Regions from separate parts of the Carnobacterium sp. 17-4 genome, predicted to be linked through region 1. Evidence: predicted binding sites of a transcription regulator. Region 1 holds the regulator's gene; each other region holds the start of a gene.
What was found. Region 1 encodes NrdR, which represses ribonucleotide reductase genes. Its sites were predicted from a motif close to ACACNATATATNGTGT; they were not measured.
Positions count from the first base shown of each region.

Region 1 (11,071 bases):
ATCAAGGAGACATTACGATACAAGATTTAGTTAACAAAATCGATAATGGAGCATCGATATTAAGTGAAGAAAATATGTCACCATTGTTGGACCACCATGATGCAGTTGCTATTTTTATGGGAGCTGGAGATGTTCAAAAATTTGAACTAGCATACGAGACATTGCTAAGTCATTCATCATTAACAAAAGAATAGAAAAAAGACCGAAAGCTATGAGATTGACCATAGCTTTCGGTCTTTTTATCCAAACTTATTTTAATTACCGGACCATCTGAAAATTGCTAAACCAAACTCAAGAGTTACAATACTGGAGAAATTGTAGAAAGGATAATCAAGTTCGCTATCCTTCTATTTTTTTGTTAAAATAGTAACGACAAGTAAGGCTTTCAAAAGAATTATTAGATGACTAAATAAAAAAATAAACAAAACAGTAGCAGCTAAAGGAGTTTTATGATGAGTGAGAAAAAAAAATTAGTATTGATTGATGGAAATAGTGTTGCATATAGAGCTTTTTTTGCATTACATTCTCAATTAGAAAGAATGAAAAATAAAAATGGCTTACACACGAATGCACTATATGGGTTTCATAATATGATTGATAGTGTGTTAACAAAAGAAAAGCCTACACATGTTTTGGTTGCTTTTGATGCTGGGAATACAACCTTTCGCCATAGTTTCTTTGATGAATATAAAGCTGGTCGGTCAAAGACACCAAGAGAATTTTCAGAACAAATGCCTTATCTTAGAGAGTTATTGGATGGATTTGGAATTAGACATTATGAATTAGAAAACTTCGAGGCAGATGATATTATTGGAACTTTGGCAACAAAAGTTGATCCAACAATATATGATGTAGTGGTTATATCTGGTGATCGAGATTTAACACAATTGGCAAAAGAGAATGTTCGAGTGGATATTACAGTAAAAGGTGTTAGTGAGTTAAAAGAGTACACCACTGAATCAATTTATGAAGAGATGGGTATTAGCCCGCTTCAAATCATTGATATGAAAGGTTTAGCAGGGGACGCATCAGATAACATACCAGGTGTTACAAAGATTGGCGAAAAGACAGCCCTTAAGTTATTGAAAGAGTATGGATCGGTAGAAGGAATTTATGAAAATATTGATTTATTAAAGAAAAGTAAAATGAAAGAAAACCTAATAAATGAAAAAGAAACAGCATTACTAAGCAAACGACTTGCGACTATTGATACCGACTCTCCTATAAAAATTAGCGTTGAAGAGTTGAGTTTCAATGGACCGAACATGGAAAAACTTATTTCTTTTTATAAAGAAATGGATTTTAATTCTCATTTAAGTAAGCTTGATACTGCGGAATATGATGCAGAACAAAATAGTCAAAAAGAAGCTATTTCATATACGATCGTTACGGAAATTACAGAGAATATGTTTAACGATAATATGGCTCTTTATGTAGAAATGTTAGGCGATAACTACCATACTTCTCCTGTTTTCTGTATTGGATGGGGAGATGACCAACAGATTTATGTTGCGGAACCAGAAGTAGTTTTTGCATCAGATGATTTTAAAAACTGGGCAAAAGATAAAGAAGCTCAAAAGCAAGTATTTGATGCTAAAAGGACCTATGTTGCATTAAAGAGACAAAATGTGGATATCGCATCAATCGACTTTGATATCTTGTTGGCTTCTTACTTGCTAAATACAAAAGATAACAGTAAAGATCTATCTGAAGTAGCTACAGAACATGAGTATTATGAGGTTTCCTCAGATGAAAGTGTTTATGGAAAAGGAGCAAAAATCGCTATTCCAGAAGAGAAAACTATAATATACGATCATATTGCAAGAAAGATAAAAGCGATTCGTATATTAAGTAAACAATTAGGAGAAAACTTAGAAAAGAATGAGCAAACCAAGTTGTTTAATGAAATGGAATTGCCTTTATCTATGGTTTTAGCTGAAATGGAACTCACTGGGGTAAAAGTAAACGATAAACGATTAATGGAAATGAAAGAAGAATTTGCCATTCGTCTAACAGATATTGAACAACGAGTATATGAATTAGCCGGTGAAAAATTCAATTTAAACTCACCAAAACAATTAGGTGTTATTTTATTCGAGAAGATGGGCTATCCTGTGATTAAAAAGACTAAAACGGGTTATTCTACTGCAGTGGATGTTTTAGAGCAATTAAGAGAACAAGCTCCGATTGTTGAGCACATTCTAGACTATCGTCAAATCGCAAAAATACAATCTACTTATATAGAAGGTTTATTGAAAGTAATCGATAAAAAAACCGGGAAAATTCATACACGATACATGCAGACAATTGCTCAAACGGGACGTTTAAGTTCAGTTGATCCTAACTTACAAAATATTCCGATTCGATTAGAAGAAGGCCGAAAGATTAGACAAGCGTTTGTTCCTAGTCATGAAGGTTGGGAAATATTTGCATCCGATTACTCGCAAATTGAATTGCGTGTATTGGGTCATGTTTCAGACGATAAATTACTAAAAGAAGCCTTTATTGAGGGACAAGACATCCATTCAAGTACAGCTATGCAAGTATTTGGTATTGGATCTCCAGAAGAAGTTTCTTCTGAAATGCGCCGTAGAGCTAAAGCTGTTAACTTTGGGATTGTTTATGGCATAAGTGATTATGGTTTATCACAAAACTTAGGAATTAGCCGAAAAGAAGCGCAGCATTTTATTGATACGTACTTTGAAAAATACCCTGGTGTAAAAACGTATATGGAAGATATAGTGAGAGAGGCAAAAGATAAAGGGTTTGTTGAAACGCTCTTCCAACGTCGTCGTTATTTACCAGAAATCAATTCTCGAAATTTCAATTTGCGCTCATTTGCTGAAAGAACAGCTATCAATACACCTATCCAAGGTAGTGCAGCAGATATTATAAAAATTGCTATGATTAAAATGGACCAAAAATTAAAAGAATCAACTATGAAAGCAACTATGCTGCTACAAGTACATGATGAACTAATTTTTGAAGCACCTAAAGAAGAAATTGAACAATTAAGAGCATTAGTTGTTGAAGTTATGGAAGGTGCAGTAGAATTATCTGTTCCATTAAAAGTTGATAGCAACAGTGGAAAAAGCTGGTATGAAGCGAAATAATAAAGAAAGTGTTTCTGCTATGGTTGTTGATAGCAGAAGCACTTATTTTATCTAGAAAGGAAGAAATACGTTGCCGGAATTACCTGAAGTTGAAACAGTTAGAAAAGGTTTAGAAAAACTTGTGTCAGAAGCAACGATAGAATCCGTTGATATATACTGGGATCGTATCATTTCAGGTCCAATTGAAACAACTGAGTTTAAGCGCATTTTAATGGGTGAAAAAATTATGGAATTTGACAGACGAGGCAAATACATTATCATTCGTTTTAAACAATGGGCATTGGTCTCGCATTTACGTATGGAAGGGAAGTATGAAGTAGAAGAATCATCAGCACCTCTAAAAAAACATACACATGTAGTTTTTCATTTAGCGGATGGGAGAGACTTACGTTATTTGGATGTGCGCAAATTTGGACGGATGACGCTTGTGCCGATAGGAGAAGAGTTCACTGCAACTGGGATAAAACTATTGGGCCCAGAGCCTACGGTAGAAACCTTTGATGAAGCAATTTTTTATAAAACCTTGCAAACTAAAAAAAGAGCTATCAAGCCTCTTTTATTAGATCAAAAGATAGTAGCAGGTTTAGGAAATATCTATGTAGATGAAGCACTGTTTTTAGCCAAAATGCATCCCTTAAGAACGGCAAATAGTTTACAAAAAAATGAAGTTTCTCTACTACATGAAGCCATCATAAAAGTACTTGGGGACGCAGTTGAAGCGGGTGGGACGACTATTCGTACGTATCAAAATGCTTTAGGAGAAGCGGGTTCATTTCAAGTGAAATTGTCTGTCTATGGTAAAAAAGGCCTACCATGTATTCGTTGCGGCACACCAATCGAAAAAATTAAAGTTGCGCAAAGAGGGACTCATTTTTGCCCTAATTGTCAGCGATTAATGATTGAGTAATAAAAAAGAGGCGATAGAATGACTGTGATCTTAGGATTAACTGGAAGTATTGCTACGGGTAAATCAACTGTTAGCAAAATATTTAAAGAACAAGGATTTCCTGTGGTGGATGCAGACGTTGGAGCAAGAGAAGTCGTCAAACCTGGAACAGAAGGATTAAGTGAAATAAAAAAACAATTTGGCGATAACGTTATTTTGACTGACGGTACGTTAAACCGAGCGGCATTAGGGAAGATTGTGTTTAAAGATGAAAAACAAAGAGAGAAGCTAAATATGATCTTATCTAAACGCATTTATCAATGGGTGATGGACCAAAAAAAAGAGTATTTGAAACGAGACCCTGCGATTCTTGTGTTGGATATCCCCCTTTTATTTGAGGCGGGTTATGAAAAAGAAGTGGATCAAGTGATGGTAGTAGCTACGACCAAAGAAATTCAAATCGATCGATTGATGAAGAGAGATAAGATAGGAAAAGAAGATGCAATTCAAAAAATCAACTCTCAACTTCCAATTTCAGAAAAAATTGTTCTTGGAGATAGCGTTATTGACAATAGCGGATCAACTGAAAATACGAAACAGCAAGTTATAGACTGGATAGACAAAATAACAGCCAAATAAGAGACGTAAGAACAAGTATTTTAGCTTGTTCTTTTTTTTTAGATCAAATTTGCGCCTTATTTAATCGGTTTTATCTCTAGTTTATGTGTGGTATAATAGTGTAAATAAGTGCGTACAAATAGAGTGTTAGTAAGAATAACACTTAAGATAGGAATGATAAACATGCAATGTCCACGCTGTCAAAATAATGGTTCTAAAGTTGTCGATAGTCGTCCAGCAGATGATGGGCGTGCTATTCGCAGAAGGAGAGAATGTGAAGCATGCAAATTCCGCTTTACTACGTTTGAACGAGTAGAAAAAACACCGCTTTTAGTTATTAAAAAAAATGGCACCAGAGAAGAATTTAATCGCGAAAAAATTCTAAGAGGATTGATTCGTTCGTGTGAAAAACGACCTGTAGCAATGGAACAAGTTGAAAAAATAGTTGATGAAGTAGAAAATCAAATCAGAGGACTAGGCGAAAATGAAATTGCTTCTGCTATTATCGGAGAATACATTATGGAAAAATTAGCTGACATAGATGAGGTAGCTTATATACGTTTTGCTAGTGTTTATCGCCAATTTAAAGATATGAGTGTCTTTTTAAAAGAATTACAAGAATTTGAAAGAAAAAAAGCTGGAAAAAATTAATTGAAATAGAAAGGTGGGAGTTGTTTTGGGGTATCCATGGAAAAACTTAAGTCCCAAGGATGGTTTTTTAGTAAAACAACAGGCATTGCTTTCGGATATCGATCAAAAAATTCTCACTTTTTTGTATCAACCTTTAGTAGGAAATGCTGCATACAGTCTTTATATGACTTTGTGGACAGAGATAGAAGAAGAGAATTACTGGAGTGAAGGAATCTTACATTCTGAATTGCTAGCTTTGTTAAATATTGGTATCCCTGAGTTGTATCAAGCTAGAATTAAATTGGAAGCAATAGGATTGATTAAAACATATCTTCAAACAAGTCCGACAAAGCTAATTGTCTACGAATTACAAGCTCCTCAAACGAGTAAGGTCTTTTTTAAGGACGATTTATTAAGTTTGTTGTTATTAGAAAAAGTTGGAGAACGAAAATTCAAAAAATTAAGAAATCGATTTGTTGTAGAAACTATAGATAAAAATAAGTTTCAAGAGATCACAAAGTCTTTCTTGGATGTTTTTCAGTTTGATGCTGAGTTACTAAAAAGAGAGAAAGAATTACTTAAACAGCCGGTTTCTTATATTGGTAATACAAGTTCTACAAGACCAAGAGTTGATCCTAAAACATTTGATTTGAAATTCTTTTATACAGGATTAAATCACCAATATGTCAACCGTTCTTCGATCACAAAAGAAATTGAAGAGACAATACTTGTATTGCATACGCTGTATGGCTTAGATGAGTTAGCTATGCAACAATTCGTATTAAATGCTTCGGATATCGAAACGGGTAAAATTGACGAAAAAAGATTAAAAAAATTGGCGTATGATGATTACCACAATAAAAACCAACAAAATATCTCTTTAAAAGACGTTGTAGAAAAAGATATAGAAGTAGATTCCAACCAACAAAAAATGCGTGAAACGGAGCTAACTAATAGAGGGTTAACCAAAGAAGATATTGCCGTTATTGAAGTGAGTGAGCAAATAAGTCCGGTTGATTTTATGAATTCTATTAAAGATCAAAAGGGTGGGTTTGTCACAAAACCAGAAGAGTGGACATTAGAAGAAATTGTCAAAAAAGCTAATTTGCCAACGGCCGTTATCAATATTTTGATTCACTATATTCTAGTTGTAAGGAATAACCCAACACTGGATCAAAAATTGGCCTATAAGATCGCGAATGACTGGGCGCAAGAGAAAGTTGTTGCACCTGAAGAAGCGATTCAAAAAGTGAAAAAAATGTACTCTGAAAATGCTGAAAAACGACAACAACAAGAAAATCGTAGTAAATCGTATACGCAAAACAGAGGCAAATCAAATTATGGTAATCAAACAACTATAAGAAAAGAAACGCTTCCCGATTGGGCTAAAGAAGGAAATAATCAATTGGAAGAAAAGCCGATGAGTGAAGAAGAGCAAAATGCATTTATGGAAAGATTGAAAAGAATTCAAAATTTCGGCAAAGAAGGTGAATAATGATGGAAGATATCGGTGAAAGTCTAACAAGAATGATTAAAGAGCGTAATTTGAATCATAAATATGAGGAATTAATCCAAGAAGTATTAGATGATCCAGATGTCATGCAATTTATTGAAGACAATCGCCAAAAATTGAACGATGAGGCTATTGTAAAAAGTTATGCTAAGTTGTATGAATATGTACAAGAAAAAAAGAAATTTCATTTAAACAAAGGTATGATGGCTCCAGGTTACCATCCTAAATTGATTTTAAACTACCATTACATTGATGTAACTTATGTGCCTTCTGCTGAGTTGATCGCTAGGCAAAAAGAATTAGAAATTAAAAATCGTATTTATTCCATGGATATGCCTAAAGATGTTCGGAATGCAAAACTAGCTGATTTTGAATTGACTGATGAACGAAGATTTGCGATTTCAGAGGTTTATGACTTTATTGATGCGTATATGACGAATCCTAAAGGCTACCATAAAGGCTTGTATTTACAAGGATCATTTGGTGTAGGGAAAACGTATCTCTTAGGTGCGTTAGCACATGAATTAGCTAAAAACGGTTTCCCTTCTACGCTCATGCACTTTCCGTCATTTGCAGTGGAAATGAAGCAGTCTATTGGCAAGAATAATACCGGTGAAAAGTTAGAGTTTGTAAAAAAAGCACCAATACTCATGTTAGACGATATTGGTGCGGATTCTATGTCTAGTTGGATAAGAGATGATGTACTAGGAGTTATTTTACAGTACCGCATGCAAGAACAACGGCCTACTTTTTTCTCTTCTAATTTTGATATGAAACAACTTGAAGAGGAACACTTAAGAGTAACGCAAAGAGGCGAAGATGAGCCATTAAAAGCAAAAAGAATTATGGAAAGAGTTCGTTATCTAGCTAAAGAAGTGAAAATGACGGGTTCTAATCGACGTCATCTCCAATAAATAAATTAGAAATACACATCCTATCCTTGAAATTAGAATCAAAAAGTGCTTTAATGATAGATATAAAAGAAATCATTGAGAAAGACACCAAAACTTGGTTACGATTTTTTTAGAGAAGAAAACAATGCTGAAAGTTTTCTAATTTCGTTCTTGTTTTGACCCCTTTCGAGTGCCACTGTGAACCTTTTCGTATTAGCAGTTGGTCGTTTAGCTAGCGTTAACAGCTTAGAGTGAGTTTAGAGTGTTTGCTAAATTCTGAATCTGGGTGGAACCACGTAATGAACGTCCCTTTTATGGTATTTTATATACTATAAAAGGGGCTTTTTTGTTTTCTAGCTGAACAAAGATGGTATTTTAAAATTAGAATATGGAGGAATAAACTATGTCAGAAATTAACATTACGTTTCCAGATGGAGCAGTAAAATCGTTTCCAATGGGTTCATCTACAAAAGATATTGCTGAAAGTATCAGCAAAGGTTTAGCCAAAAAAGCATTAGCTGGTAAATTTAACGGAGAATTAGTGGATTTAGTACGTCCGCTAGAAGTAAATGGTGAGATTGAAATCATTACACCAGATCATGAAGATGCATTACAAATTTTGCGTCATTCAACTGCTCACTTGATGGCAAATGCATTACGTCGTTTGTATCCAGATATAAAATTTGGAGTGGGTCCTGCCATTTCAACTGGATTTTATTATGACACAGATTCTGAAGCACCAATAACAGATGAAGATATTCCAAAAATTGAAGCTGAAATGATGGCAATTGTAAAAGAAAATAATCCTATTGTTCGTAAAGAAGTTACACGTGAAGAAGCGTTAGAAATCTTCAAAGATGATCCTTACAAAGTAGAATTGATTACAGCATTACCTGAATCAGAAAAAATTACAGTATATGACCAAGGCGATTTTGTAGATTTATGTCGTGGTGTCCATGTGCCATCTACAGGTCGTATTCAAGTGTTTAAACTGTTATCTCTTGCAGGTGCCTACTGGAGAGGGAACTCGGATAATAAAATGATGCAACGGGTTTACGGAACAGCATTCTTTGATAAAAAAGACTTGAAAGAGTTTATAAAAATGCGTGAAGAAGCTAAGTTACGTGATCACCGTAAATTAGGAAAAGAATTAGATTTATTCATGATTTCTCCTGAAGTTGGATCTGGATTGCCGTTCTGGTTGCCAAAAGGTGCTACGATTCGTCGTACAATTGAACGTTACATCGTTGACCGTGAAATCAGTTTAGGTTACCAACATGTCTACACACCTATTATGGCTGATGTAAACTTATACAAAACATCTGGTCATTGGGACCATTATCATGAAGATATGTTCCCACCTATGGATATGGGTGATGGCGAAATGCTTGTCTTGCGCCCAATGAACTGCCCACACCATATGATGGTATACAAAAATGATGTGCACAGCTACCGTGAGTTGCCTATTCGGATTGCTGAATTAGGACAAATGCATCGCTATGAAAAGAGTGGAGCTTTATCAGGATTACAACGAGTACGTGAAATGACTTTGAATGATGGACATACATTCGTACGTCCAGATCAAATTGAAGAAGAATTCAAGCGTACACTGGAGTTGATGTTAGCTGTTTACGGTGATTTTAACATTACTGATTACCGTTTCCGATTAAGCTATCGTGATCCTAATAACACAGAAAAATACTATGATGATGATGGTATGTGGGAAAAAGCTCAAACAATGCTTAAAGCAGCTATGGATGACATGGAATTAGACTATTTTGAAGCAGAAGGCGAAGCAGCTTTCTATGGTCCTAAACTAGATGTATTAGTAAAAACAGCTATCGGAATTGAAGAGACACTTTCAACAATCCAACTAGACTTTTTACTTCCAGAACGTTTTGACCTGACATATGTAGGTGAAGATGGCGAAAATAATCACCGTCCTGTGGTTATTCACCGTGGTATTGTTTCTACAATGGAGCGTTTTGTAGCTTACTTGATTGAAGAGTACAAAGGAGCGTTTCCTACTTGGTTAGCACCAGTTCAAGCGACAATTATTCCAGTTAACTTAGATATGCATACAGATTATGCTTATGAGATTAAAAAACAACTAGAAAGTATTGGAATGCGCGTAGATGTTGACGAACGCAATGAAAAAATGGGGTATAAAATACGTGCTTCTCAAACACAAAAAATACCTTATCAATTAGTTGTTGGAGATAGCGAAGTTCAAGATAATACGGTTGCGGTACGTAAGTATGGCGAAAAAGCGACTGAAACAATTGGGTTAAATGATTATATAGAAAAAGTTTCATCAGAAATAAAAAACTTTAGCAACTAATAGATTGACATTATAGATTCAATAAAGTATAATAAATAAGTTGAGAAAATCAAGCAGAAGCACCCGCTTCTCGCCTAAGTTGACGAAAGTGTCTCTGGGCTAGATATAAACGATGATAACTTGCATTCGGTGTGAGTTAGAAATTATTTATAGGCGGGTTCATAATGAACTCGTCTATTTTTCTGCTGTTCTTTCTCTCAAATCTAATGGAGGTGTATGACCATAGCAAAAGATATGATGGTAAATGACGGCATTCGTGCACGTGAATTACGCGTTATTGGTAGTAATAGCGAACAACTTGGTGTAATTACAAAAAGTGAAGCGTTAAAACTTGCAGAAGAAGCAAACTTAGACTTAGTACTAGTAGCTCCAAAAGCAAAACCACCTGTAGCACGTATTATGGACTACGGTAAATTCCGTTTTGAGCAACAGAAAAAAGAACGTGAAGCCCGTAAAAATCAAAAAGTCATTAGTATCAAAGAAGTAAGATTAAGTCCTACTATTGATTTAAATGATTTTAATACTAAATTACGTAACGCACGTAAGTTCCTTGAAAAAGGAGATAAAGTAAAGGCTTCAATCCGATTTAAAGGTCGTGCCATTACTCATAAAAGTATTGGTAAAGAAGTGTTGGATCGTTTAGCTAAAGAAACAGCTGATATTTCAACTATTGAATCAGCAGCTAAAATGGATGGTCGCAGCATGTTCTTAATTTTAGCACCAAAGAATGAAAAGTAAGAGTATTTTGAGGAGGAAATAACAAATGCCAAAACAAAAAACACACCGTGGTTCAGCAAAACGGTTCAAAAGAACAGGTAATGGTGGATTAAAACGTCATCATGCTAAAACAAGCCATATGTTTGCAAACAAATCACAAAAACAAAAACGTAAATTACGTAAATCAGCAATGGTATCTTCTGGCGATATGAAACGTATCCGTCAACAATTAGCTAAATGGTAATCTTTTACCTTAGCGTATTTTAGTTCATTTAAAAAAATGAACAAATGTAGTTTAAATTAGTCAAAAGAGTTTTCTTGTAGAGAAAACATCTTAGAGGAGGAAATTAATATGCCACG
Region 1 is NC_015391.1:752,404-763,474, forward strand. It holds gene murC (UDP-N-acetylmuramate--L-alanine ligase) at 1-194, shown strand, start outside; gene polA (DNA polymerase I) at 453-3,113, shown strand; gene mutM (DNA-formamidopyrimidine glycosylase) at 3,184-4,020, shown strand; gene coaE (dephospho-CoA kinase) at 4,039-4,638, shown strand; gene nrdR (transcriptional regulator NrdR) at 4,801-5,268, shown strand; gene CAR_RS03690 (replication initiation and membrane attachment family protein) at 5,294-6,742, shown strand; gene dnaI (primosomal protein DnaI) at 6,745-7,674, shown strand; gene thrS (threonine--tRNA ligase) at 8,057-9,994, shown strand; ribosomal protein L20 leader region at 10,040-10,182, shown strand; gene infC (translation initiation factor IF-3) at 10,211-10,732, shown strand; gene rpmI (50S ribosomal protein L35) at 10,758-10,955, shown strand; gene rplT (50S ribosomal protein L20) at 11,064-11,071, shown strand, end outside.

Region 2 (11,071 bases), 590 kb from region 1:
TAGCAATCAACTAAATGAATGAGCTTGGATAAGATAGCTTTACTCGGCTATCTTTCCTAGAAGCCACTTTCACTAGCTTCTATAAAGAGCGTCATGCTCTCTTTATATGCATGTCTCTCTTTACATATATAATATATCATGTAAACGCTAACACGTCAATTAATGACTCCTGAAATTTAGATAAAAAAAAGGAGAGCCTCTTGTTAGAAGCCCTCCATTCATTTTGTAGCTAGTCCCATTTTTGTTTCTATTTTTCTATGCTTTATTTGCTAAATTGTCATTATGCACATGAACTCTATTTCCTTCATGTGGGGTTTGAATACTTCAGTCTTGACTTATTCTATTTCAGGAACTTAGCCACTCTATGAAATTGAGTTAATAGCGGTGAATCTACTATTAACTTTAGAGTCGATAGTTTATTGACTCTAATAAAGAAGACATTGTACCTTGTCCTTCTTTACACCATTATAATAACAAGAAAACGCTCTTATTTCAACTTTAATGATCGGAAATTTATCCTTTATTCTAACTTTTATTTCTTATTGGTTGCAGGGCTGTAGCCCAAGTATTTAGTTGAGTTAACATTGTATTTACTGCATTTTCATGTAAAGAAGCCGGCTTAAATTCATGCATATTTACAAAATCTGTAAAGATAGACATTGCTGTATGTGAGCGAACATCCGCTACTTGCAATTCAGCTAAAACAACACGTAAAGCTTCAGTAGCACGTACACCACCCGACGAACCATAACTAACGATTCCTGCTGCTTTGTTGTTCCATTCAGGATAAAGATAATCGATTGCATTTTTCAATGCCGCTGTTATGCCATGATTGTATTCAGGAGTAATAAAGATAAAACCATCTAATTCAGTTATTTTTTTAGACCAGGGAATAGCTTCTGGAGTAACATAATTTTGGCTACTTGATGCAGGAATTGGTTCATTATATAAAGGTAAATGGTATTCTGCAATGTCCACAATTTCGTAATGTGCATCTCCATGTTTGTCAGCTAATTCTTTTACCCATTGAGCTACTTGCAAGCTATTACGTCCAGGACGTGTACTACCCGTAATGATTCCAATTTTTATCATTTAGTTCTCCTCCTTAAATGAATGCGCTTAACCCACTAACTTAAAGTAACTATAGTCCAAACTATTTTACGCTGCAACTAATCTACCTTAACCGAAATTCCTTGTTCTATTTATCCTTATCCTAACTGTAGAAGAGAGTTTTGCAGCATTTAAGTTTTCATTATACTTTGAAGAAAATTAATCAATCATAAATTAAACCTAACTTTAATTATTTCTGCTGCTTCATTAGCACTTAAGGTAGTATTCGTTAGTTTGATATAGTGTTCTCTTTTAATTTCACCTTCAAATGAATTCAAGCGATGTGTTTTTATTGTTGCCTTTAATTCTTTTTCTGACAAATCAACATTTCTTTTTGTAGGCTTGTGCTCTAAACGATTTGAACTCTTATTTCGTTTTAATCTCTCTTCAATTTCGGATGCTAATTCAACAAAATAAATCGTTGCTCCTTTTGATTCAAATAGTTCACAAATACTTTCTACGTAGTCCCAATCCCTTTTTTGATCGAACGCCCATACATACGTGAATATTAAACCCTCTTGCTGAATATCAGATACTGCTTTAAACAGTTCCCATCTAAATAAATCGGATAGTTTCCACATTTCAGAACTAAATCCAAAATAGGGTTCTAGCAATTCAATTGTCATATGATTGTGAAATAATTTTAAATCCGTTTTCTTTTCCAACTCTTGTCCTACAGTCATTTTACCCACAGCTTGAGGCCCAAATATAAGTACAAATTTCATGAATTCCCTCCACAAATTTTATTTAATATCTTTTAACTCTCTTATAAATCGGAAGGAGTAATAATACCTAAAGGTGATTCTGATACTTTGCCATTCTCAGTTATGAGTAAAGCATCCAAACGCCTATCATTTTTCAATAGATCTGCAGCAACGTCAACAGACATATTTTTTTTAATAAACAAATAGTTATTTCTTCTCGTATCTTCTAAGACGATTTCTTCCACCATAGTTTTCTTCAAATAAATAGTTTCATCTTCTAATTGATTCGCTAACCACATCGTGATTCCTTTTTCCGTTAATAAACCAATCAATTCCTTATTTTTATACACCGGAAAATGAGTAAATTTTCTTTCACTAATGGTTGTTAACACTTTTGTAAATAAATCATCGAAATTAAACTGAACGACGTCACGTTTAAATAAAGGATAGACTTTTTCAGGACTTTTTATTTCATCTTCAATTTGTTCAATATGTTTGACTACATTATCTGTCGGTTGAGCAATATAACTATTCGGAATTAATTTTTTGTGCACCATAACATTTCTAAGATCCGCAAAAATTTGTAGATCATTCTTATATTTTTTTACGGCAGGATTGCGGTGTTCATTTTCATCTAATAAACGGTAAAATGGCTTTTTATATTCTTTTTCGTTATCTGAAAAACTCAAGAAATTATGGATACGATTAAAACTAGCAATAAAACGTTCTGCATTATTCATTTGGTTCTCCTTTCGTGATTTAATCACACATTAAATTTACTTTCAATTTTTTTGATACATAGTAAAGAACTCACGCCCATATAAGACAAATGAGAGTGTTAAGAAAAAACCAGTAATAATCATTAGGCTATTTGCAGTCGTTGTTTGGATACTAGGAAATGCCACCAAAAACGTCATGCACGCATAGAATACTGCGGTAGATACTTTCCCAAACCATTTAGCACCATCAAGTTTCTTACCTTGGCGATAAAGTAAAAAATTATTCACTGTCATAAATAGTTCTTTGGCTACAAACAAGGAAATAATGATCCACATTTTTTCATAATGAACTAGCAAACAAATAATGACGGCTACCTGAGTAAGCTTATCAGCAATCGGGTCGAGTAATTTTCCTAACTCCGTAATTTGATTAAATTTCCGAGCAATATACCCATCTAGCAAGTCCGTCAATCCTGAAAAAATAATGATTATTCCTGCAATATAGTAATCACCAATCTCTGTAGCTGTCAAGTACTGCATCATAAAGACCGGAATGAGCAATAGACGAACATACGATAAAATATTTGGAAGGGTTAGAAAATCTTTTGCTTGTAGTTTCATTTAACATCACCTCTCACATAGCATAATTACTTATGTATTAAGTTAATCCTACCACTTTTATTGCCACTTAAACTACTTTTATGAATTTTTTCAAAAAAATTCTGGTCAATAAAAAAAGCGCTCGATGGAATGCTGTGTATTTGCATTCCATCGGGCGCTTTTAGTTTAAAAAAGTAATGAATTATCTTTCTTCAAAATCAAACTCGTCAATTGTGTAAACTAAATTATTGATATCAGATGTACTGAAAAATGCTTCTTCATTTTCAGGTGGAATATTTAAGTAAATCGGCATCGCTGTATCCGGTTCTAACACTCCAAAAGATTCTTCTGTTAGATGGAAGGCTGCTTTGTCTAAAATAACATCTCCATCGACAGTACTAAAGCTTATCGTAATCTCGATATTTGTCATGGCTACTTCCATTCTGTTAACGATAATAAAAATGGCCTGCATCTCGCCAGTCTCACCTAAATACATCCCTGTGAAGTGAATTGCTACATCATTTTCGATACCAATATCTTCTGATTCTGCCATTCTCATTTCTATTTCTTGCAATACAGAATCACTTTCAAGTGTCAACCCTTGGTCTAATTCCATTTTTTGTGGCACAAGTGGAATAACCATATCTGTTGCTGTCTCACCTGTTGCACTAGAATCTACCATAGATTCTTCTGTAGCAATACTACTTGATTGAGAAGAAGCAACTGCAGAAGACTCTGAAGACATTTCGGAGCTCATCATACTTTCACTCGTTACTGCCGAACTCGTTTCACTAGAAGATGTCGACTCACTACCTCCTCCAATAAAATCACAACCTGCCAACAAAACTACTGCTCCTAGAAGCGTTAATATTTTTCTCATCTTAATCATCCTTCCCCTTTTTTCACTCTATTACCCTTTAAGTCTAATTTATTCCTACTTGTTTTATTCTTCAAAAGTAAATTCATCCAACTTAATTGATAGATTCTCATTTGTAATGGACAACAACAAACCTACTTTCCCCTTTGGAATCGTCATAGGAAGAACGGTATTTGGTTTTAACGAACCGAATATATCTTCTTTCAAAATAACAACATCTTAATCCCATGTCATTTCCCCATCTTTGTTGCTGTAACTCAGTGGATAACGAATATCATTCATAGCGATGTCTTCAATAGCACTTTCAATTGCGACTGAATCTTCTCCACTAGAAGCAGTTAATTGAGTGCTTGTCTTATCTTGAGTGCTTTCACTGCTCACAGAACTAGACATAATTTCTTCTGTTAATTTATCTACCAGTTTTCCAACACCGCATCCGGCCAAAACAACAATGAAAACGAGTAGAAATCCCAACTTTTCATTCTTTCTTAAGTACTGATTAGCATCAAGAAATGATCTTATGCTAATTAACCTTCCCTCCATTCTCTTTGGATTTTTGAAACTAGAGGATGTAATCTTTAAACATAAATATTTGTGAAAACTTATATTTAATTTTATTGTATCCTATCTTCCTTTGATAACAAAAAGATATACTCATAAACAGCGTTATTTATTTTACTATTTAGCAAAAAAACTAGCAAGAAATAATGTTTTTAACATTTATTTCTTGCTAGTTTTTTAAATTTTGACTTTTAAAAGTCTACGTCATCTAATTGTTTGCCTTCGTAATCCTCATTATAGTGATTATCATCCTTATTGTTGTTAGTTGGATGTACAGTGTTGTAAGCATCTCCATCTGTTAACGAGCGATAAAAGACTTGTTGAGAAGTTATACGGTAAGGTTCAATGTAGAAAGAAATCAGAATAACGAATAGCAAGATGGCTAAAAATGCCAATATAAAACCTAAAATAACAACGATTCCTTCATTAGGATTGGCTTCTAGTCTCGCATTAATCGTTTGAATACTCCCTAATGTAAACAAACCAAAAAGAACAAACGGTACGATGTACCACCAAATGAATGAGAGTTGTAATAGGAAAAATTTCCATTTATTACCTTTCATCATTTTACGACTTTGATCTAATGCCTCCATAATACTAATGGAAGGATTATCTTTCATTAGGTTCAATGCTTGACTGTAACTATAACTTTTAATAATACCTGGTATGATAAACAATAATGACCATAGCGTGATTAAAATAGTCATTACAATAATCAAACCTGTTGTTTTAAAGATACGTTCTTTCTTGAATGTTTGAAACATGCCTTCTATAGACAATTTTGCTCCATCTACCATGTCTAAAATATTCCAAGCATAACCAGCAGTCAGCAACCCAGAAATAAAACTAATCAATATACTAACAAGTGAAGTTAATAAACTTGCTGTAATTGTTGGTTCAACAGCCATTGTTGAATTATCTAAATTCCCTTGCATGACAGAATCAAGCATTGTAAATGAGCTTCCAGAACCAATCAAAGCAAAAATACCTTGGCTAATTGCACCTGTCAAAACAGAAATAATAATTAAATTTAAAATAGCAACTTTCCAATTTCCTTTTAATAATTTCTTCGCGGTTCTCTTTATTTCACGTCTTTCCATTTTTTCTCCTCCTTTTTACCAATCTTAATAACAATCTTATCATAACTGAAACTTTATTTCTTCACAATTATTAACCACCAGTCATTTGTTTGTTTTCATTTCCACAGTAAAAAACACCCTTGTTAAATTCATATCAGATGAATTTAACAAAGGTGTACTCTATTTAAACCAGTCCATTCGAAAATTCCAAATGAAAGCTTAATTTATTATTAAATAGTCCATTTTTCGTAATCATCAGTCTCCATAGACTCGACCATACCAAGTAGATACCCATTCCCGACTTGCGAGAAGAAGTCATGATTAGATGTACCTGTAGAAATACCGTTCATAATAACTGGATCTACATCATTAGCTGTATCTGGAAATAACGGGTCAAATCCAAGATTCTGCAATGCTTTATTTGCATTGTATCTAAGAAAAACTTTTACACGCTCTGTCCATCCAATTTCATCATACAGATATTCTGCATACTTCACTTCATTTTGATATAGTTTAAAGAGCAATTCATACGTCCAATTTTTTATTTCTTCTTTTTCGTCATCAGGCAACTGATTAAACGCAATTTGGAACTTGTACCCAATGTATGTTCCATGAACGGATTCATCCCGTAAAATCAATTTAATGATTTCAGCTACATTCGGCAACTTATTGTTTCCTAAATAATGCAGTGGGGCAAAAAAGCCTGAATAGAATAAGAAAGATTCCAACATGACACTAGCAACTTTTCGTTGCAAATCTGTTCCATTATGGTAGATATCATTAATGGTTGATGCTTTTAGTTGCAATAACTCGTCTGTATTTGTCCATTGAAAAATTTCATCAATTTCAAGTTTGCTATTTAGCGTACTAAAAATCGCACTGTAACTTTTCGCATGCATTGATTCCATAAACTGGATATTGTTGTAGACAGCTTCTTCATGTTGAGTACGGATAGATTGTTTTAACGACTGCACTCCATCTTGCGATTGAAGTGTGTCCAATAAGGTTAACCCGCCAAATACTTTACCAACCATGTCTTTTTCATTTTTTGGAAGTCGTGCCCAATCGTCTAAGTCATTCGATAATGGGATACGTGTATCCGTCCAAAATTGTTCTACTAATTTTTCCCATGTTAACTTATCAATCATGTCTTCAATGTTGTTCCAGTTAATGGCTGTATAGTTCGTTGTCATTCTAGTTCTCTCCTTTTAGATGGTACAGCTCTCACAAGCATTTGAACCAATTTCTTCTGAATTTTCGGTAAATGTACGAACGTAGTAAATAGATTTCACACCTTTTTTCCAAGCATAATGACGTAAGATATTTAAATCACGTGTCGTTTGTTTGGTTGTGCGTCCATTTTTCCACTCATACAACCCTTCAGGAATTTCAGAGCGTAAGAAGAGCGTTAAACTCATACCTTGATCAATGTGTTTTTGGGCTGCTGCATAAACATCAATCACTTTACGCATATCCATATCGTAAGCTGATGTGTAATACGGCATTGTGTCATTTGATAAGAAAGGTGCTGGGTAGTAAGTTTTCCCTGTCTTTTTCTCTTGACGTTCTTCGATTAAACGTGTGATTGGATGCAAACTAGATGATGTTTCATTTACGTAACTAATTGAACCCGTTGGTGCTACAGCTAAACGATTCTGATGGTATAAACCATCTCTCATTACAGCTTCTTTTAAAGCTGCCCAATCTTCTATAGTAGGCACTTGGATTCCATCGAATAAGTGTTGAACTTTTTCACTTGAAAAAACAAAATTTTCATTGATGTACTTATCAAAATAAGTACCATTCGCATACGATGATTTTTCAAAATTATAAAAAGTTGTGTTTCTTTCTTTCGCCACTTTATTACTAGATACTAACGTATAGTAATTTAATAGTTTAAAGTACACATCCGTAAATTCAACGGATTCTGGTGAACCATAGTGAATTTGATTTAATGCTAAATACGTGTGCAGTCCCATTGCGCCAAGACCAATCGTATGGTATTTATCGTTCCCGTTTTTAATTGACGGTACAGCGTCAATACTTGATTGATCAGTAACCATTGTTAAAGCCCGTACCATTGTGTCGATTGAGTTTCCAAAATCAGATGATTTCATCAAGTTTACAATATTAGTTGAACCAAGATTGCAGCTGATATCTGTTCCTAAATGCTCATATGTTTGATCGTTGTTGATCAGTGAAGGTTCTTGGACTTGCAAAATTTCACTACACAAGTTGCTCATTGTGATGGTTCCATAAACTGGGTTTTCACGATTTGCTGTATCGACGTTAATAATATAAGGATAACCAGATTCTTGTTGCAATTTAGATATTTCATTTTCTAATTCACGGGCACTGATTTTTGATTTGCGTATTTCTTCATTGTTCACCATGTTGTCGTATTCTTTAGTGATATCAATATAAGCAAATGGTTCCCCATAGATACGTTCAACATCATATGGACTAAACAAATACATTTGCTCATCATGTGCTGCTAATTCATAGAATTTGTCTGGCACAACTAGTCCAAGAGAAAGGGTTTTTACACGAATTTTTTCATCCGCATTCTCTTTTTTTGTTGAAAGAAACGAAACAATATCTGGATGGAAGACATTTAAATAAACGGCCCCTGCTCCATTACGTTGACCCAGCTGATTGGAATAGCTGAAACTATCTTCTAGTAATTTCATTACTGGAACGACTCCGCTGGAAGCATTGTCGATTTTTTTGATGGGATCGCCAGAAGCACGTAAATTAGATAAATTCACTCCAACTCCGCCTCCAATACGAGACAATTGCAACGCACTATTCACAACGCGACCAATACTGTTCATGTCATCTGTTGCTTGAATTAAGAAGCAAGAAACCAATTCTCCACGTCTTTTACGTCCAGCATTTAAAAATGTTGGAGTAGCAGGCTGGTATCGTTGGTTTACGATTTCATCCGCAAGTCTACTCGCCAATTCAGTGTCTCCATCAGCTAAATACAGTGCATTGAAAACGATCCGATCTTCATAGCGTTCTAAGAAACGTTCTCCGTCATTTGTTTTAAGGGCATATTGAGTATAAAATTTAAATGCAGACATAAATGAACGAAATCTAAACTTACGGCTATAGATGTCATCAAACAACGCACGCACAAATGCTCTGTCGTATTTTAATAAAAATTCTTCTTCTATATAATCTTCTTCAATTAAATAATTCAATTTTTCATCTAGTGTGTAGAAGAAAACTGTATTCGGATTTACGTGTTCTAAAAAATAAGCTCGTACAGCTTCACGATCCTTGTTTAAAGGGATTTTTCCATCTACAGGTCTATTCAGTTCATTGTTTAACTTAAAATACGTAACTTCTTTTGGCTTTGATGCTAATTTAGGTTTATCCAATTTCATTCACCGCTTTCTTTAGTTGTGCAACGTCTTCTTCGTTACCTTGGAATTCAAAGGTATGTAGCAATGGAACTTGATAATCATGTGCTAGATCTTTGGCTGTAAAAGCGAAAAGCTTACCAAAATTTAAATTCCCACCACCTGCTACTCCTTTAAAATTGTTTTTATTATCAGCTGTCTCAATAAAATCATTTAATATGTCCGTTGCTTCTTTATCATAGGTAGGGGTGACGATGATAAATGGTTCATTTAAAGCAAGATATGGATTCGTTGGCGTCAATTCCAGCGAATCCATATCTAATTTTTTAACAAACTTTCGTGTTTGGCCTGTTAAACTAATGTAAACAACTTTCATACTAATTGATCAAGGAGATCTGGGCGAAATCCATTAAATGCTTCTTGTCCTTCAACTGAAATAACCGGAACAGAGCTGAACCCAAGTTCTTTGACTTCATTTAACGCTTCTTCTGATTCAAAAATATCTTTTACTTCGTAAGATACACCTTTATCTTCTAAATATTTTTTAGTGAAATTACATTGCATACAGTTTGGTTTAGAGTAAACAATAATCGTTTTTTGAGCCATCATACATTCTCCTTTATGCTTCTTTTTTTAATGATCTTTCTTCTACTTCTCTATTTGTATTCTACACTTATTCTTCTCTACTGGCAAATAAATAAACCACTATATATAGTGGTTTTCCTATTGACATATTTGTTTTTTTCTATATGTAGTGTTCCGCAATATTGTTTGTGAATAATAAAGCGTAAAGAACCCTGAGTAGAATTGTATTCAAAAGTAGTTTCGTGTATTTTTCACATTTAAAAAAGAATAAAAAAAAAGATGAGAAAAATTTATTTTTTTTACCGTAAATTAATCCATCATTTCAAAAAAATATAGAATATTTTTACATTTTTTTGAATAATTCTTTTAAACTGTTTTAGAAATATGTAGATAAGTGTAACGATTATTTGGTGAATAATTTAAACGATATATTTTTTAATTTCAACATGAAAAAAAGTTAGAAAAGCTGACTGTTCAACTTTTCTAACTTTTTAATCGATGTCTCAGGAGAGATTCGAACTCCCGACCGTCCGCTTAGAAGGCGGATGCTCTATCCAACTGAGCTACTGAGACATGTACTAGCAACAAAATTAATTATAGGTAAAAATGAATAAAAAGTCAACACTTTTTACGAATTAATTTAATTTTTAGCAAAGAATGTTATTTTAATCAGTTGAATTTAGAAAAACCTCGGTTTACAATGGGTCCATAGAGTAGACAAGGAGGGTTTTCATGGGATTAATTGGTGGCCTTTTAGGAAATGCTGGAAATATCAGTGAGAATGAAGCTAGAAAAAAATTAGTTGGAGTTATTTTAGAGTCTGAAGAAATTGATTTAGCTTTTAAGTTAGTCCGTGATCTGATCATATTTACAAATAAACGGCTAATCATCATCAATAAACAAGGAGTTACGGGTAAGAAAACAACTTACCATTCTTTACCTTATAAATCGATCAGTCGATTTTTAGTCGAAACAACCGGACATTTTGATTTAGATGCTGAATTAAAAATTTTTATTTCGAGCGCCAACGAACCAGCTATCACATTACAGTTTACAAACGATAAACACATTACCACTATCCAACAAGCATTGGCTGTCGCTATTCTTTAGAGTACTGTAGTGTGATAAGAGCGTTTAGACCCAAATCAAATAGGGAAAAGGAGCTAGGAAATTTTTCCTAGCTCCTTTTTCCTATTCTATTTTAATACATTTTTAAGTACTGATCTCTCTCCCACTCAGTGACTTGCTCACGGAATGCAGACCATTCAATTTTCTTTGCATTCATGAAGTTTTCGTAGATGTGTCCACCTAATCCATCTTTAATAATGCTGTCATTAGCCAAGTATCCTAATGCCTCTTGCAACGTCCCTGGAAGATCATGAATACCACTTTCATGACGATCGTTTTCGCTCATTGCATAAATATTACGGTTAATAGGTTCTGGTGCTTTCATTTCCTTTTTTATGCC
Region 2 is NC_015391.1:1,341,502-1,352,572, forward strand. It holds gene CAR_RS06475 (NADPH-dependent FMN reductase) at 526-1,092, opposite strand; gene CAR_RS06480 (AAA family ATPase) at 1,278-1,835, opposite strand; gene CAR_RS06485 (CBS domain-containing protein) at 1,877-2,554, opposite strand; gene CAR_RS06490 (CDP-alcohol phosphatidyltransferase family protein) at 2,597-3,154, opposite strand; gene CAR_RS06495 (lipoprotein) at 3,336-4,013, opposite strand; gene CAR_RS13170 (hypothetical protein) at 4,077-4,217, opposite strand; gene CAR_RS06500 (hypothetical protein) at 4,230-4,484, opposite strand; gene CAR_RS06505 (DUF975 family protein) at 4,763-5,671, opposite strand; gene nrdF (class 1b ribonucleoside-diphosphate reductase subunit beta) at 5,881-6,843, opposite strand; gene nrdE (class 1b ribonucleoside-diphosphate reductase subunit alpha) at 6,859-9,042, opposite strand; gene nrdI (class Ib ribonucleoside-diphosphate reductase assembly flavoprotein NrdI) at 9,029-9,394, opposite strand; gene nrdH (glutaredoxin-like protein NrdH) at 9,391-9,624, opposite strand; tRNA gene CAR_RS06530 (tRNA-Arg) at 10,103-10,176, opposite strand; gene CAR_RS06535 (PH domain-containing protein) at 10,336-10,713, shown strand; gene glnA (type I glutamate--ammonia ligase) at 10,805-11,071, opposite strand, start outside.
Region 2: a site for NrdR is predicted at 9,721-9,736, ahead of nrdH (glutaredoxin-like protein NrdH). Genes of this name have one in related genera too.

Region 3 (11,071 bases), 490 kb from region 1:
TACCGCCACGTAAAATGACCGCATTACCGGCCTTAAAACACAACGATCCAGCATCGGTCGTTACATTTGGACGAGATTCATAAATAATCCCAATGACTCCTAATGGGACACGTTGTTTTCCAATCGTCAATCCAGCTTCGTTTTTCCACATTCCATCAACTTTTCCAATTGGATCTGGTAAGTCGGCTATTTTAAGGATTCCATCAGCCATAGCCTCGATGCGTTCCTTAGTTAAGATTAAACGATCCATCATATTTTCTGATATTCCGTTTTCTTTAGCAGCTATTAAATCTAACTTGTTTGCTGTGAGAATAGTTTCTGTATGAGCAATCAAAGCTTGGCTCATTAATTTTAATGCTTCATTTTTTTCAGATGAAGTAGCTCTTGCCAGCGAGCGTGCTGCTTTCTTTGCTTTTTCACCTAATTGAATCAAAGTTTCCATAAAAACACTCCTCCTAATTTAGTCAGCTGAGAATAAAGTTCCAATTTGTTTGCCTTCAATAATATCAAAAATAATCGTTGGGTCTTCACCGTTAGCTAACACCATTTGACGGGCATTTTTTAAAATGTGATTAGCAGCAATCAACTTGGTAGACATTCCGCCAGTTCCATAGCTGGATCCTTTTCCGCCCGCAAGAGCGTATAAGTCATCCGTAATGGTGTGGATTTCATCAAATAGAACAGCGTCAGGCTCATCATTTGGGTTTTTATCATAAAACCCATCAATATCTGATAACATAATCAGCAAATCAGCATCCGTAATTTCTGCAACAATAGCGGATAAACGGTCATTATCACCAAATTTGGTCAAATGATCCAATTCATCAACTGCAACAGTATCATTTTCATTTACGATTGGAATAATACCTTTTACAAGCAATTGTTCAAATGTATTGATCGCATTTAGACGGCTAGTTGGAAACTCTACAATATCTCGTGTCATTAAAACTTGACCGATGATTTGTCCATAGCCAAAAAAGAATTTGCTGTATAAATTCATCAATTCGGTTTGTCCTACAGAAGCTACAGCTTGCTGTTCAGGAATCGTTTTTGGTCGTTCGCTAAGATGCAGACGAGAGATTCCCACTCCTACAGCTCCAGAAGAGACTAGAATCACTTCTTTTCCTTGGTTTTTTAAATCAGATAAGACAAAAGCTAATTTTTCTAAACGTTGTAAATTAATAGTACCATTAGGATACATGATCGTGCTGGTTCCAACTTTTACAACGATTCGTTTACAAGAAGATAATAATTGTCGAGAAGTAGTCGTCATTTTTTTCATCCATTCTATACTTAATAACCCTAAAAAATTCGGTTTAGTTTAATGAATTTGTTCATTAAACAGTAAGACATTCTGTTCCATTTATTCTACCAGTTTCTAAGGTAAAAAACTATTTTTTCTGGCTTTTGACTAAAGAGATAGACTAAAGAACCAAAAGAAAGGCCCTGGCAGATGCCTAGGACCTTTTCTTCTATACTTTAGTTTTTTTTGATAACTTAAAATGTTTTATTCATTTTACGCATAATGAATTTTTGAAGTTCAACTACTATAAGAATAGTAAGTGATAGTCCAATAGCAATTATCCAATGCGTCATACTGATAGCAACTAAGTTAAAAATACCAGCTAAGAATGGTACAGTAGCCACTATGGTAATCAATGCAATTGAGAGCATTGCTAACCAGAACAAGTTCATGTTGGATGTGATCCCAACTTTGAAAATAGATTCTTTACTACGTGCGTTGAAGATGTGCAGTACAGAAGACCAACCAAGAATTAAGAAAGCCATTGTTTGACCAACGTCATGACTTGCGGTGATCGTAGAATCGATATCAATAAATGAACCCACGTAGAAACCAATAAGAGTCGTAATTGTGAACGTTAAAGCTGCAATTGCAATATTCCGATAGCCGCCCTTAGCGAAGATACTTTCACCTTTAGCTGTTGGTTCATTAGCCATAATAGTCGGATCAGCTTTTTCTTTGCTTAATGCAAAACCAGGAATTCCATCTGCTACTACATTAACAAATAGTAGTTGAATCGCAATAACTGGTAAGCCCCAGCCCATAATGACAGCAATTAACATAATGAAAATCTCTGAAATGTTACATGATAATAGGAAATAAACGGTTTTTTTGATATTCTCATAAACACGTCTACCTTCTTCAACAGCATGGACAATAGTATCAAATTTGTCATCGGTTAAGATCATGTCAGAAGCACTTTTAGCAACCTCAGTACCGGTAATTCCCATGGCAGTACCAACATCAGCCGCTTTTAAGGCGGGTGCATCATTGACACCGTCTCCGGTCATGGCTACTACTTCTCCATGTGATTGCCAAGCTTTAACGATTCTAATCTTGTCTTCAGGAGAAACACGTGCATAAACGGAATAATCACGAATTGTTTCTTTTAGTTTTTCATCTGAAAGTTTACCTAATTCAGCACCTGTGATTGCTTTATCGCCTTCTTCAAAAATACCTATTTGTTTAGCGATGGCAGAAGCTGTAGCAGCATGGTCACCAGTAATCATAATGGTTTTAATACCGGCTGACTTGGCTTCTTTAACTGCTTGGATGCTTTCTTCTCTTGGAGGATCAATCATTCCGACAATCCCAGCAAATGTAATCCCATCTTCAAGTTCTTCGGGACTTAAATCTTCTGGAAGTGTATCGTATGTTTTATATCCAACAGCGATAACACGTAAAGCATCATTAGCAAATGAGTCATGGATATCTCGTGCATTTTGACCTACTTCATCTGTAATAGACGAAAATTCAACTGGTAAACGATCAAAAGCTCCCTTAGTAATGGAAATGTAATGACCATCTATCTCATGAACAGTCGTCATCAACTTACGAATAGAATCAAAAGGTATCTCGTGCACACGTGGGTAAGACTCATCTAAATCATCTTTTTGTAGTCCTTTTTTTTGTAACAAGCGGATAATCGCTGTTTCAGTAGGATCACCACTAATAACTTCCTCGCCATCACGATCTTCAATAGTCGCATTTGAGGCTAGGCTCATCATCTTAAGAACCCATTTTTCATCATCACCAAACTCATTTTTTACATTTATTGGTTCATGAGGAAAAGCCCAAAGCTTTTGAATGGTCATTTGATTTTGAGTTAATGTTCCTGTTTTATCTGAAGCAATAACAGAAGCACTACCTAAAGTTTCAACGGAAGGGATGGTTCGGATGATCGCATTGCGATCTACCATATTTTTCACACCATTAGCTAATGAAATAGTGACGATAACAGGTAAGGTTTCAGGAACAGCTGCAACAGCAAGTGATACAGCAGTCATTAAGCTAAGGATAAATGCTTCTCCTTGAAGGAAGCTTAAAATGAAAATAATAACCCCAGCAATTAAAGCTATGACACTTACTTGTTTTCCTAAACTATCCATTCTAGATTGTAAAGGTGTTTTTCCTTGTTTAGTACTGTTCAATAAGTTTGCAACAGAACCCATTTCTGTGTCCATACCAGTTGTTACGACAATAGCTTTTGCTCGTCCATTGGTAACCAAGGTTCCAGAAAAAACAGTATTAAATACATCACCAACAGGGCTGTCTTCTTCAATTTCTGCATTTTCGTCTTTTTCGACAGGCACACTTTCACCAGTTAATGCAGACTCTTCGACTTGTAAATCACCACTAGAAATTAAACGAGCATCTGCAGGTATTTGATCACCTGCTTCTAATAGTATAATGTCTCCTGGTACTAACTCGGCAGCGTCAATAACGTCTTCTTGACCATCTCTTATAACGCGTGCTTGTGGAGCAGATAGACTTTGCAATGAAGCCAAAGCTTTTTCAGCTTTTCCTTCCTGCCTAAGAGCAATAACAACATTGATGACAATAATAGAGAAGATTACAATAGGTTCTGATAAATCGTCGGGGTGTTCAGTAATGGCAATATACGTGGAGATAATTCCGGCAAGGATCAAGATAATAACGGTGACATCTTTTAATTGATCAAGAATCTTTGAAAATAAAGAAACACTTTCCTCTTCATCAAATTGGTTGGCACCAAATTGTTTTTTGTGTTCTTCTACTTCCTTCGGGGATAACCCTGTTTCTGCGTTGCTGTTGAACTGTGATATAATGGAATCTAATTTTTTTGTTCTAAAATCCATAACATTCCTCCTAATAAGTATTTTTAACATAATGGATGAAACAAGTAAGTTAGACAAGCAACCACTTGTTTGTTTCTATAAGTATACCAATATTTTTTTGCTTTTGTCAAGTTAGGAGCTTGAAAAAAAGTAAGTAATATTAAAATATTAGTAGGGCAATATTATTTTAGGTAAAAAAAACCACCCATATAAAAAGGGTGGTAGAGGAGTCATTGCCATTTACTTTGGAGGAGAAAAGGCAATATAAAAAGTTGGTTGTTATTGGTATAAGTAAACTATAACGATAAGTTATGAAGAAAATGTGATGAAATTTATATATATCCCTTAAGGTAATGATAAAAGATAAAAAAGCTATCTCAATTAAGAGATAGCTAAGGGGATAAGACTCTTTTCAATAGGGGGAGAAAAGAGAGTGAAAATAAATTCAGTTTTATTTAAACAACGCTTATAGTTTATCATAATCAATTAAACATCCTATGATAAACAAGTAAAAAATTTAATGGAATTAAATTAAAAAATACTTATTTAATCATTACTTAGATAAAGCGTTCACGATTGCTTTATTAAAAGCGGGAAGGTCTTCAGGTGTACGGCTTGAAATAATGCCGCTTTCGTCTTCCACAACTTCGCTATCCTCAAATAATGCGCCTGCATTTTTTAAGTCGACACCCACTTGTTTAACAGCAGTCATTCTTTTGCCTTTAACAACTTCAGCGTTAATAAGAAGTTGTGGACCATGGCAAATTGAAAAAATTGGTTTTTTAGCATCAGCGAATGCCTTAGTAAAAGCTAAAAATCGATCATCCGCTCTTAATTGATCTGGTGAAAAACCACCGGGAATCAATAGTGCATCGAACTCTTCCGGTGAAACATCATCAATACCTTTATCAATGGTAATGGTGGTTTCTCCTTTTTTACCTGTAACAGTATTCCCTGCTTTTTTCTCGATAGTGATCACTTCATGACCTGCATTTGTTAAAGCCTCTTTTGGAGAAGTGAATTCGACATCTTCAAATAAATTGGTCACAACTGTTGCAATTTTCTTTCCCATGTATAATCCCTCTTTCCTTAAAATTTAACTACGATAAGTGTAGCGCAGATGAAAAGTGTCATCAAGTATTAGGCTTTTCTACATAAAGTAATCGCTAACATAGTCTTATCTTTTTTATCAAGTACATGTTATCATTAAATGATAAAAGGTGGAATGGAGTTGGAAAGAGATGAATATTGCATTTATTGCTCATGATAAGAAAAAAGATGAAATGGTAAAATTAACCACAGCTTATCGAGAAATTATCAAAGATCACCAAATATTTGCGACAGGAACTACCGGACAGCGAATTATTGAAGCAACTGGTTTAGATGTTCATCGCTTTAAATCAGGCCCACTTGGTGGAGACCAACAAATTGGAGCATATGTGTCGGACAATAAGATAGATTTAGTTATTTTTTTGAGAGATCCGTTAACAGCACAACCGCATGAGCCGGATATTTCAGCATTGCTTAGGTTATGTGATGTTTATGAGATCCCTTTAGCAACAAACCTCGGAACGAGTGAAATTTTATTACGAGGCTTAGGAAATGGTTTTATTGAATGGCGCAAAACAAAACGAGAAGCCCAATTAGAAGAACTAAAAGAGTACGAATAAAAAGATGGAGCTGGGACGATTTCCCAGCTCCATCTTTTTATTTACAAGCCACATTTTAATTGAGCATTGCAGTTAGTACAAGTATTGCAACCGCCTAAATCTTCTACTGTTCCTTGGCGACAGATGGGACAAGTATCTCCAACTTCATTTCCATACTTATTTTCTTCGCTAATAGGAGCGACTTGAATCGTTTTTTGTGCTGTGGGAGACAATTCTTCTTTTGTTTCTTCATCCCATATTGTTTCTTCAGCTTTTAAGGTCAAGACTTGTGTGTCACGGCTACCATCTACATAAACTGTACCGCCTTTTGCTCCACCTTTATAAAGACGTTCATAGATTGTTTGAACTTGTTCGACTGTATACCCTCTAGGAGCATTAACTGTTTTTGAAATAGAACTGTCAATCCATCGTTGAATCGTACATTGAACATCAACATGAGCTTCAGGTTTTAGGCTCATAGCTGATACAAATTGTTTTGGCAACCGTTCAGGATCTGTTTCTGGATGATGATCTAGGTATTCTTGAACGATATCAGCTTTTACTTCGATAAATTTACCTAAGCGTCCGCTTCTAAAATAACTGAAAGAGTAGTAGGGCTCGAGTCCGGTGGAAACGCCAACCATGGTACCTGTCGAACCTGTTGGGGCGACCGTTAATAAATGAGAATTGCGTATCCCATATCTCATAATACCTTCATGGATATGTTTTGGCATTTTCTTCATATAACCAGATTGAAGGAACTTTTCTCTTAGTTTAGTGGTCTCTGCTTCAGTTTTTCCAATTAAAAATGGAAAGCTGCCTCGTTCTTTTGCTAACTCAATAGAAGCCTCATAGGCTGAAACCGCAATAACTTCAAATATCTTGTCTACTAACTGATTTCCTTCTTGAGAACCGTATTCTGCGCCACAGTAAATTAGTAAATCAGCGAGTCCCATAATCCCTAAACCAACACGGCGTTCGCCTAAAGCTTGTTTTTCGTTTTCTGCTAAGAAGTAAGGAGTGGCATCAATCACGTTATCTTGCATACGTACACCGACTTGAACGGTTTGCTTTAATTTATCAAAATTAATTGTTCCAGATTTCTTATTGGCCATTTCAGCTAGATTGACAGCTGCTAAATTACAAACAGAATAAGGAGCAAGAGGCTGTTCGCCGCACGGATTTGTAGCAACGACTTTTTGCCCATAAGCAGAAGCATTCGTCATCTGATTTGCATTATCGATAAAGAAAATGCCAGGCTCAGCAGCGTAAGTCGCACAAATAGTAATTAGTTTCCATAATTCACGAGCAGGTATGGTTCGATACGTATGAACGCCATGTCCCGAAGATTCCCAATCACGGACATCGCCAATTTCTGACCAATGAGCATTGTATTCTTCCATTTCCTCTGGGCTGTATGTTTCTACGGCAGGGAAGCGAAGAGGATAGTCTGCACCTTTTTCAACAGCCTCCATAAAATCAGTTGTTAGACAAACTGAAATATTTGCTCCAGATAAAAAGTCTGGATCGTGTACACTATACGTGCCGCCTTCGTTTAATTTAGCTGCCGCTTCTTTTATTAGAGTCGCATCAAATCCACCATAACCAGGTACATTTTTATAATTTAAAATACTTTGATACATGGCAATCTCACGTTCAGTAAAAGGTGTGAAAAGTAACTTATCGGTAGCTAATTTCTTTATTTGAGCATCTGTTGTATTTTCAATCAAATACCGTAGAATACGAGGATTCTGCATTTTTGAAATAATAAACTCAAGAATATCGGGATGCCAATCAGCCAGCATAATCATTTGAGCCCCACGACGACTGCCTCCTTGTTCAACCAAATGAGTCAACTTAGCGATGTCATCTAACCAAGAAACAGCTCCTGATGATTTGCCGTTCACACCACGTGCTAGCGTATGACGTGGGCGAAGTGTAGAACCATTTGTTCCAACGCCGCCCCCACGGCTCATGATTTCCATCACTTGTTTTCGATGATCTGAAATGCCTTCGCGTGAGTCAGGGACAAAGGGCATCACATAGCAGTTGAAGTAAGTGACATCGGTTTTTGAGCCTGCACCATATAAAACGCGACCTGCAGGAACAAAATTCAAACTTTTTAATTCTTCATAAAAAGCAGTATAAGCAACTTTTCTTTTTTCAGGAGTTGATTCGATAGCGGCTAAACCAGTTGCGTTTCGTTTTGCAATTTGTTCGTAAAAGATTTCAAGTGGTTTTTCAATCACATCTAAGCTACAAGTGATTAATCCTGTTTTTTTTTCATGATCCTCTTCAATGGATCCTCGGAATTCCTCATCAATTAAAATTGAAGCAGTGTGGTTAGAATAGTTGATGCTTGTAACAAATCCAGTGCCTCTTGTAGGGTATTGAGGGTCAGCTTTAATCGTTAAAACAACTAAGTCTCCGATAGAAAGAGTAGACTTAGAAATGTCTTTAAATGAATAACGATCTAACATAACTAAACGTGAAACACCTTTATAGGTTAAATTCATATCATCCGTTATCGGATGTACTTGTGGGAAAGCTTGTATAGCCTCATTTAATTTTGTGATATTTAAGTGCATTTTTGTAGAGGTATCTGCGATCATGGGTATCACTCCTTAATAATGTATGTAAATCAATAGATAAGTATAAAATACTATATGTCGTTATACACAATTCATATTACACTATATATAGTGTTTTTGCATTAAGAAAGTGGCTAAAGAACTATAAAAAATAAAAAGATTGAAGCAAAAACAACTCGCTTCAATCTTTTCAGAGAATAAATTTTAAAAAAAATTATTTTAGTAGAGGTCATTTAAAAAATCAAGTGCATAGTTGACATGTAATTCTGTAGCGATAGCTAATCCTCGTTCATCAATATCAAAATTTTCGTGATGATGTCCATACCACGTGTCCGGATTAGTAGGGTCTTTTGTCCCAACACGAGCATAAACCCCTTCAGCAACAGCTAAAAAGTCAGCGAAATCATCTGCGCCTAAGCTTTTTGGATTATTTTGAATAACATTTTCTGCACCCACGATATCAGCTCCTACACGAGCTGCACGACTTGCAGCAGTTTGATGGTTGATAAGAGGCGCAGCCGCATCATAATTTTCAAATTCTATAGTAGTACGATGGGCTGTTGCCACATCTCGTGCCACGCGTTCGACAGCCTCTAATACAAATTGGCGTGTTGTGTGGCTGAAAGTACGAACAGTTCCTTCAAGGGAAGCTTCGTTGGCAATAATATTGTAACGAGTTCCAGCATTCAATACGCCTACAGCAACCACGACATTGTCTAAAGGACTAACTTCACGGGCAACAATGCTCTGCAATTCGACAGTAATAGCAGCGGCGGTCAGTAAAGCATCTCTTCCTAAATCAGGTCTAGCAGCATGCCCACTTTCGCCAGTCACTTTGATTTTAAAAATATCACAAGATGCATTTGTGGGACCAGCAGTAGAAACGATTTTTCCAGTTTCAATAGAAGAGTCGACATGGATACCAAAAAATTGATCGACATTGTGAACAAACCCGCCAGATACAAATTGTCTTGCACCAGCGCCGATTTCTTCAGCTTGTTGGAAAGCTAATTTGATAGTGCCTGCAAAATCTGCTTCATGATTTTTTAAAATTTTTGCGGCCCCTAATAAAGCTGAGGTATGACCATCATGACCGCATGCATGATGTAAGCCTTCATTAAGTGACTTGTAGGGTTTATCTTTTGCGTCTTCTAATTCAAGAGCATCAATATCAGCTCTTAAGAGAATGGTTTTTCCTGGTCCTTTTTGACCAATTATGGTTCCGATAGCTCCTGTTTCACCCACAGATTCGTAAGGGATTTCTAATTGATCTAATTGATTTTTGATGAATTTAATCGTTTCATATTCTTTTAAACTTGGTTCAGGATGTTGGTGAAGATAACGACGCAATGCAATAACCTCTTGAGCTCCTTGTTGAACTTCTTCGTGTACTGTAGATTGAGTAAGTAATGTTGACATTAATTATCATCCTCTCTAATTTAGTTGACACTTTCTATTTGTATCTAATTACCAAACTGGAATAGAAGAACCTTTTGATGTTTCTGCGATGACTTCTTTTGTATCTTCTGCTTGATAAGCTTCTATAATTTTTTGGAACACTTCATTATCTTTATCTTCTTCTCTTGAAACAATCGCATTGTAATAAGGATCAGATGATTCAGTAACCGGTTCTAAGAAAACCGCATCTTCAGTTGGAATGAAGCCAGCATCAACGGCCATTCCGCTATTAATAACGGAAGCAGTCACATCATCTAAAGCACGAGCAGTTTGAGAAGAGTCCAATGTTTCAAATGTTAAATTCAAGGGGTTGGAAGTAATGTCATCGACTACAGGGATTTGTTTTTTTTCAGGATTAACTTCAATTAAACCGGCTGTTTGAAGTAATAGTAAAGCTCTTCCTTCATTAGAAACATCATTTGGAATAGCAATCACATCATTTTCTTTTATTTCTGAAACGTCTTGGATACTTGATGAATAAATGCCCAGAGGAGCGATAACCGTATCAGCGATAGCGACTAGATTTTCTCCATGGTCTTCGTTAAAAGAATCCATGAAAATTTTCGTTTGAAACGAGTTTAAATCTAATTCTCCCTCAGCAAGAGCGACATTAGGCGTAGCGTAATCTGTAAATTTAACCAGTTCGATCTCAATACCATCCGAAGCTAATTTTTCTTTCACGAAATCCCATACTTCATTCACTTCGCCAACTACCCCAATTTTAATGGGTTCAGATGCTTTTGCATCTGAAGCAGTATCTGTTCCACAAGCTGTTGTTACCAAGAGTCCTAATGCTAATGTTAATCCTAAAAATCCTTTTTTTAATCTTTTCATGTTATTTTCCTCCAATGTCATCTAGTGACTCGTTTTTTTAACTAACGCATTTCCTATAAATTGACTAATAAAAACAATAAGTAAAATAATAACGGTTGCGACTAATGTCACATCATTCTGGAAACGATTGTACCCTCGAGAGATGGCTAAATTTCCTAACCCGCCGCCTCCAATTGCTCCTGCCATGGCTGTTAACCCAATCAAGTTAATAATGGTTACAGAAGAGACACGAATAATGGCTGTTAGACCTTCTTTTAAATACACAAGAAAAATGATTTCTAAAGGGCTGGAACCCATAGATTCAGCAGCCTCTATAACGCCAGGATCAACTTCTAGAAGAGCATTTTGAATTTGTCTTGCAAAAAACGGAACGGTTCCAATGACCAAAGGGACAATAGCTGCGGTTGTTCCAATTGACGT
Region 3 is NC_015391.1:263,943-275,013, forward strand. It holds gene CAR_RS01355 (glutamate-5-semialdehyde dehydrogenase) at 1-442, opposite strand, end outside; gene proB (glutamate 5-kinase) at 461-1,282, opposite strand; gene CAR_RS01365 (cation-translocating P-type ATPase) at 1,498-4,140, opposite strand; gene CAR_RS01370 (type 1 glutamine amidotransferase domain-containing protein) at 4,673-5,191, opposite strand; gene mgsA (methylglyoxal synthase) at 5,361-5,789, shown strand; gene CAR_RS01380 (vitamin B12-dependent ribonucleotide reductase) at 5,831-8,380, opposite strand; gene CAR_RS01385 (amidohydrolase) at 8,579-9,778, opposite strand; gene CAR_RS01390 (MetQ/NlpA family ABC transporter substrate-binding protein) at 9,827-10,651, opposite strand; gene CAR_RS01395 (methionine ABC transporter permease) at 10,673-11,071, opposite strand, start outside.
Region 3: a site for NrdR is predicted at 8,459-8,474, ahead of CAR_RS01380 (vitamin B12-dependent ribonucleotide reductase). Genes of this name have one in related genera too.